2 regions of the Streptomyces asiaticus genome follow, and region 1 is predicted to be linked to the other one. Evidence: riboswitches for the same ligand, from Rfam matches in the RefSeq annotation. Region 1 holds a riboswitch; the other holds the start of a gene.
The links. Region 1 has a riboswitch for ZMP and ZTP ahead of glyA (serine hydroxymethyltransferase). Riboswitches for the same ligand answer to the same signal wherever they lie in the genome.
Positions count from the first base shown of each region.

Region 2: it holds a riboswitch for ZMP and ZTP, as region 1 does, so the genes downstream of both, KHP12_RS47920 (bifunctional 5,10-methylenetetrahydrofolate dehydrogenase/5,10-methenyltetrahydrofolate cyclohydrolase) here and glyA (serine hydroxymethyltransferase) in region 1, are expected to answer to the same signal.

Region 1 covers NZ_JAGSHX010000006.1:3,899,154-3,902,609, forward strand. The annotation lists partial or broken gene KHP12_RS23855 (RNA polymerase sigma factor) at 1-232, shown strand, start outside; gene glyA (serine hydroxymethyltransferase) at 571-1,842, opposite strand; ZMP/ZTP riboswitch at 1,882-1,979, opposite strand; gene rocD (ornithine--oxo-acid transaminase) at 2,012-3,232, shown strand; gene KHP12_RS23870 (glutathionylspermidine synthase family protein) at 3,278-3,456, opposite strand, start outside.
Region 2 covers NZ_JAGSHX010000006.1:9,570,269-9,573,724, reverse strand. The annotation lists gene KHP12_RS47930 (LysR substrate-binding domain-containing protein) at 1-832, shown strand, start outside; gene KHP12_RS47925 (hypothetical protein) at 904-1,140, opposite strand; ZMP/ZTP riboswitch at 1,306-1,392, shown strand; gene KHP12_RS47920 (bifunctional 5,10-methylenetetrahydrofolate dehydrogenase/5,10-methenyltetrahydrofolate cyclohydrolase) at 1,442-2,293, shown strand; gene KHP12_RS47915 (hypothetical protein) at 2,298-3,203, opposite strand; gene KHP12_RS47910 (VOC family protein) at 3,359-3,456, opposite strand, start outside.

The DNA of each region.
Region 1 (3,456 bases):
GGCCGTGGCGCTGGCGGGCGAGCGGCGGGCGCGGCTGCTGGCCGCGCTGGAGGAGCTGAGCGAGCCACAGCGGCGGGTGGTGGTCCACCGCTATCTGCTGGATCTGGACGAGGGGGAGACCGCGGAGGCGCTGGGCTGGCCTCGCGGCACGGTGAAATCGCGGCTGAGCCGCGCCCTGAGACGGCTGGAGCGGCTGCTGGGGCCGTCGGAGACGCCGGAGAGCGAGAGGGAGACGGCCGATGGGATGGAGTGGGGAGGCGACGGAGATGGCCGAGGGAGGGCTGCCCGGAGAGCTGCGGGCGCTCGGACGGGGGCCGGGGATACCGCCGTCCGGCGGACCGTCGCGGCGCGGCGTGTCGCAGGCGGGCGGCGTGGAGCCGGAGGACGGCGCGCCCCCGGGGGCATCGGAGGGCGGCGTCCCGCCGGGGGGCGGGGAGACGCTGGTCGAGCGGGTGCTGGCCCGGATCGTGGGCCTGCCGGTGCCGGTGGCCGACGACGACCGGATCCGGGAGGAGCAGTGGTGGCGGCCGCTGCCCGGCCTGGAGGCCGGGCAGGGCCCCGCGCCGGGGGTCAGCCGGTCGGCAGACCGGGCGCCGGGTAGGCCGCCATCAGCTCGGACACCTCGGCCCTGATCTTGGTGAGGGCGCCCTCGTCACCGCTCCCCGCGGCGGTCACCCCGCGGTCGATCCAGTCGGCCACGGCGGGCATGTGCTCGGTGGACAGACCGCGCGAGGTGAGAGAGGGGGTGCCGATCCGGATACCGGACGGGTCGAAGGGCTTGCGCGGGTCGTACGGGACGGTGTTGTAGTTCACCACGATCCCGGCCTGGTCCAGGGCCTTGGCCGCGACCTTGCCCGGCACCTCCTTGGGCGTCAGGTCCATCAGGATCAGATGGTTGTCGGTGCCGCCGGAGACCAGCTCGAAACCGCGGGCGAGCAGTTCCTCGGCGAGCGCCTTGGCGTTGGCGACCACGGCTCGGGCGTAGTCACGGAAGGCGGGCTGGGCGGCCTCGTGCAGGGCCACCGCGATGGCGGCGGTGGTCTGGTTGTGCGGACCGCCCTGGAGCCCGGGGAAGACGGCCTTGTCGATGGCCTTGGCATGGGTCTCGCGCGACATCAGCATCGCGCCGCGCGGACCCCGGAGCGTCTTATGAGTGGTGGTGGAGATGACATCGGCGTACGGGACGGGCGAGGGATGGGCGCCGCCCGCGATCAGACCGGCGATATGCGCGATATCGGCCACGAGCACCGCGTCCACCTCGCGGGCGATCTCCGCGAAGGCGGCGAAGTCGATCGTGCGGGGCACCGCCGTGCCACCGCAGAAGATCAGCTTGGGCCGCTCCTTGCGGGCCAGCTCGCGCACCTGGTCGAAGTCGATCGCGCCGGTGTCCTGCCGCACCCCGTACTGGACACCGCGGAACCAGGCGCCGGTGGCGGAGACGCCCCAGCCATGGGTGAGATGGCCGCCCATGGGCAGTGACATGCCCATCACGGTGTCACCGGGCTTGGCGAAGGCCAGATAGACCGCGAGGTTGGCGGGCGAGCCGGAGTAGGGCTGGACATTGGCGTGCTCGGCGCCGAAGACGGCCTTGGCCCGGTTGATCGCCAGGGTCTCCACCTGGTCGATGACCTGCTGGCCCTCGTAGTAGCGGCGGCCCGCGTAGCCCTCGCTGTACTTGTTCTGGAGCACCGTCCCGGAGGCTTCCAGGACGGCGGCGGAGACATAGTTCTCGCTCGGGATCAGGCGCAGGGTCTCGGACTGCAACAGCTCCTCGGAGCCGACGAGCGAGGCCAGTTCGGGGTCGGCGGCGAGAAGGGCGGGATGGGACAGGGGCAGGCTCATCGAGTCCTCCGGGGCGATCGGTGACGGTCCGGTCGTGTCCCGGGGTGCCCAGGCGGGCGGCACCTCGTGGCGCTGTGGCCGCGCATCGCTTCCTCGTGGTCGGTTCCACGCTCGGCTCGCCAGTCACGATGCGCACCCCCACTCTAGCTAGTGAGACAAGGAGGACAAGATGGGACCGGGACGCTCCGCGGAGCGGGCCATCGCCGCCGCCGAGGCCCATGGCGCGCACAACTACCACCCGCTGCCGGTCGTCGTCGCGTCCGCCGAGGGCGCCTGGATGACCGATGTCGAGGGCCGCCGCTATCTCGATCTCCTCGCCGGATACTCGGCGCTCAACTTCGGGCATCGCAACCGCCGGCTGATCGAGGCCGCCAAGGCCCAGCTGGACCGGGTCACCCTCACCTCGCGCGCCTTCCACCACGACCGCTTCGGCGCCTTCTGCTCCGAGCTGGCCGAGCTGTGCGGCATGGAGATGGTGCTGCCCATGAACACGGGCGCGGAGGCGGTGGAGACGGCCGTCAAGACCGCCCGCAAATGGGGCTATCGGATCAAGGGCGTCCCGGACGGCCGGGCCAGGATCATCGCCGCCGGGAACAACTTCCACGGCCGGACGACCACCCTCATCAGCTTCTCCACCGATCCCGAGGCCCGTGCCGACCACGGCCCCTTCACCCCCGGGTTCTCGATCGTGCCGTACGGGGACTTGGCGGCGATGGAGGCGACGCTCGACACCGCGCCCGAGGAGACGGTCGCCGTACTGCTGGAGCCGATCCAGGGTGAGGCGGGGGTGGTGGTGCCGCCGCCCGGCTATCTGGCCGGGGTCCGGGAGCTGACCCGGGAGCGGAATGTGCTGTTCATCGCCGATGAGATCCAGTCCGGCCTCGGCCGGACCGGCACCACCTTCGCCTGCGAGCACGAGGGCGTGGTCCCCGACGCCTATGTGCTGGGCAAGGCGCTGGGCGGCGGGGTGGTGCCGGTGTCGGCGGTGGTGTCCTCCCGCGAGGTCCTCGGGGTGCACCGCCCCGGGGAGCACGGCTCGACGTTCGGCGGCTCCCCACTCGGCTGCGCGGTCGCCCTGGAGGTCATCGCCATGGTGCGGACCGGGGAGTTCCAGCGGCACTCGGCCGCGCTGGGCGAGCTGCTCCACCGGGAGCTGGGGCTGCTGCGGGGAAAGGGAGTCCAGGAGGTGCGCGGCCGGGGGCTGTGGGCGGGGGTGGACATCGATCCGTCGCGGGGCACCGGGCGGCAGATCTCCGAGCGGCTGATGGACCGCGGAGTGCTGGTCAAGGACACCCATGGCGCCACGATCCGGATCGCCCCGCCCCTGGTGATCAGCGAGGAGGATCTGGAGTGGGGGCTGGAGCAGCTGAGGGCGGTGCTGGCCGAGTGAGCGCGTACGGCACGGTCCCCGTACAGCTCCGTGATCCCGCGCGGCTCAGAGGATCACATGGGGAATGAAGCGCGCGTACTCATCCGTCACCAGCCCAGCCGACTCGCGGATGCCGAGCCCCGCCGACTCGCCCTCGACCACCCAGGCGCCGAGCACCACGCGGTTGCCGTCGAAGTCGGGCAGCGGCGCCAGTTCCTGGTAGCAGCACGGCTCGTCACGTACGA
Region 2 (3,456 bases), 5.7 Mb from region 1:
CCAGCTGGAGGCGGAGGTCGGTGTCCGGCTGCTGGAGCCGGTGGGCCGCCGGGTGCGGCTCACCGAGCAGGCCGAGATCCTCGTCGCCCATACCGAGGCGGTGCTGGAGCGGTTGGAGCACGCCGAGGCGGACATCGCCACTTCCCTCACCGATCTGACCGGCACCCTGCGCATCGCCTCGTTCCAGACGGCCACTCTCGCCCTGGTGCCCGGCATGCTGAGCCTGCTGCGCGACCGTCATCCCGGCCTGAGAGCGCACATCACGCAGATGCCACCGGAAACGGCCATCCCCGCGCTTCAGGCCCGCGATTTCGACCTGGTCGTCGCCGAGGAGTACCCGGGCAACCCCAACCCGCGGCCGCCCGGTCTGGAGCAGGAGGATCTGTTCGATGACCCCCTCCACCTCTCCCTGCCCGCACGGGCCGGTGAGCGGAGCGACACCGGGCCCGGCCCCAAGGGCGGCCCCACGGCTTCGTTGCGCTCGCTCACCGGCCTTCCCTGGGCCATGGAGCCCGAGGGCACGGCCGCCCGCCACTGGGCCATGACCCTGTGCCGGAACGCCGGTTTCGAGCCCGATGTGCGGTTCGAGACCACGGACCTCCTGATCCACCTCCGCCTCGTCGAGCAGGGCCACGCCGCCGCCCTGCTCCCCAGCCTCGTATGGAACGGAGCGCCCCCGACCGTCGCGCTGCGACAGCTCCCCCGGGGCCGGCGCACCCGCCGTGTCTTCACCGCCGTACGCCGGGGCCGCACCCGACACCCAGCGATCATGGCCTGCCGCCACGCGCTGCGGCAGGCGGCCGCGGACGTGGCCGCCTCGGCCGACGGGTGAAACGGAAACATCGTCGGCCCCGACCGCGGACGGTCGGGGCCGACGAGGAGTACGCTCGGGCTCAATGACCTTTAGTCGTCAACGCACTTGGGGTACTTCGAGCCACGGTTGCAGTCGTGGTAGTCGTACTTGCTGACCCGGAACTTCTTCTCCTCGCCGCCCTTGGCCGGATCCACGACCAGGTAGAACTTCTTCCCGTCCTTGACCTTGTCGGTGACGGTCCCGTCAGGGCCCCGGTCAAAGTCCTGCGCGCACCCGGCGAGTGTGAGGGCTGAACATGCCAGGAGGGCAAGGGCAAGGCGACGCATGTCGTGCTCCGATCAACGTGAGGATTGCGAGACAGTCTAGGGGGCATCGGATCATGGTCCGGCCAGGGGTGGCATTCGCTCATCCGCGGGGAAACGCCTGGTGGATGGCGGCGGGAAAGGGGAAGAAAAACGCCCGACGAAGACCGTCCGGGGTGTCCTACAGTGGTGTCGGGCCGTGACTGGCGCTGAGGTGGAGCACCACCGGGGAGCGGCCTGACGATCGGGTCGATGCCGTGCGCCTGGGCGAGTAGTCGGTAACGCCTGGGAGGCGACCTTGTCCTCGACACAGACGGCCCAGCTCATGGATGGCGCCGGTCTCGCCCGGCGCATCGTGGCGGAAGCGGCGGGCCATGCTTCGGAGATCGCTCGACGCACGGGAATCACCCCCTGTCTGGCAACGGTGCTGGTGGGCGAGGATCCGGCCTCGGCCACGTATGTCCGTATGAAGCGCGCCCGTTGCGCCAAGGCGGGGATAGCGTCACGGTTCGTCGCCCTGCCTGCCGCCACGACGACCTCGGAGTTGGTCGCCACCCTCGGCTCCCTGTCCCAGGACCCCGAAGTGCACGGCATCCTGCTACAGCATCCCGTCGGGGCTCATATCGATGAGCGGGCGGCGTTCGAGGCCATCGCTCCCGAGAAGGATGTCGACGGCGTCACCATGAGCTCCTTCGGGGCGATGAGCTTCGGGTTGCCGGGGTTCGCGTCATGCACTCCGGGAGGCATCATGCGCCTCCTGGACGAGTACCGCGTCGAGCTCGCGGGGCGGCGCGCCGTGGTGGTGGGCCGTAGTCCGATCCTGGGCAAGCCCGTGGGAATGCTCCTGCTGGCCCGGGACGCGACGGTGACGTACTGCCACTCCAGGACCGCCGACCTGAGCGCGGCACTCCGGGAAGCCGATGTCGTCGTGGCGGCCGTGGGCCGGCCCCGGCTCATCCGTGGCGAGGACATCAAGCCGGGCGCCGTGGTGATCGACGCCGGGTACAACCCCGGCAACGTCGGGGACGTCGACTTCGATTCCGCGTGTCGGCGTGCCCGGCTGATCACCCCGGTGCCGGGCGGGGTGGGGCCCATGACCATCGCCGTCCTGCTGGCACAGACCGTGGACGCCGCCCGGCGGCAGACGGGTCTGACCGGCGTACGGGCGGATTGCTGAGCGGTCAGCCGCCGCGCCGGGCTCCTGTCAGCGCCCGGTGCAGCACCTCCTCGGCGAAGGCGGGCAGCCGTGTGTCGGCGCCGGGTCCGTGCATGTCCATGTTGAGGACGACGTTGGCCTGGCGCACCAGCACCTGACCGCCGCCGTCCCATCGCCACCAGGCCACCTCCTGCCCGAGGTCGAGCGTGGACCTGCGGCCCCAGCCGTGTTCTCCGCTGATGGTGTCCGCGTTGCGGAACGTCATCACGGCTTCCTGGACGGCGCTCTGCCCCGCCTCCGCCTGCCCGATGGTGACCACCAGGTCGATTCTGGGCGACACATCGCCGTCGGTGGTCCAGTAACAGCGGGACTCCCCGTGGCTGAAGGCTTCCCGGGTCGACAGTCGCGGTCGGGGGATGGCCCGCGCGGCCATGTGCTCGTCCAGCAGCTCACAGGCCTCGGGCAGGGAGCGGTAGCGTTCGTCGTCCGGGGTGATGCGGGTGATGGCCAGCCCGGGCAGCATCAGACAGACCACGAGCGGGGACAGCGCCGAGGCGATCGCATCTCGTGGCACGGATGGATCGGCGCTGCTCAGCGACGCCAGCAACCAGTCCCGGCCGGTGACCAGTTCCTCGCTGTGGGAGGGCGGCGTCATCCCCGGAGGGTAGTACGTCTTGACCTGTTCGCCCAGGAACATCGCCAGCAACGGAAGGAGGCACACCACCGCGGCGGCGGCACGGCGGGGTTCGGCGACGGCGCGCGTGCCGGGCAGCGTCCATACGGTCCGGCGGTCCGCGCGCAGCAGCGCTCGTGGACTGCGGGCCAGGGCGTGGTCGGCGGTGTCCTGCCAGACCGCGCCGCCCACGAGCAGGCTCAGCGGGACCACCGCGTACAACGACGCCCGCAGGTCCAGCGTGGCGGCCAGGACCACGAAGAGCGCGACGGGGACGACGGTGACCGTTCTCCTCAGCAGGAGGGGTAGCCGGCCGGGCGCCGCGCGGGTGTACGGCCCGGCGGGGGCGCCCTTTCGGACGCCCCCTGTGGCGCATGCCCCCCGTGGCCAGGGCCGGTGGCCGGGGCCGGTGGCTAAGGGCGGATGTAGGGCCGGGTGATGATCTCCATGTTGTGGCCACTGGGATCGTCGAAGTACGCGCCACGGCCGCCGAAGAGACGGTTGATCCGAC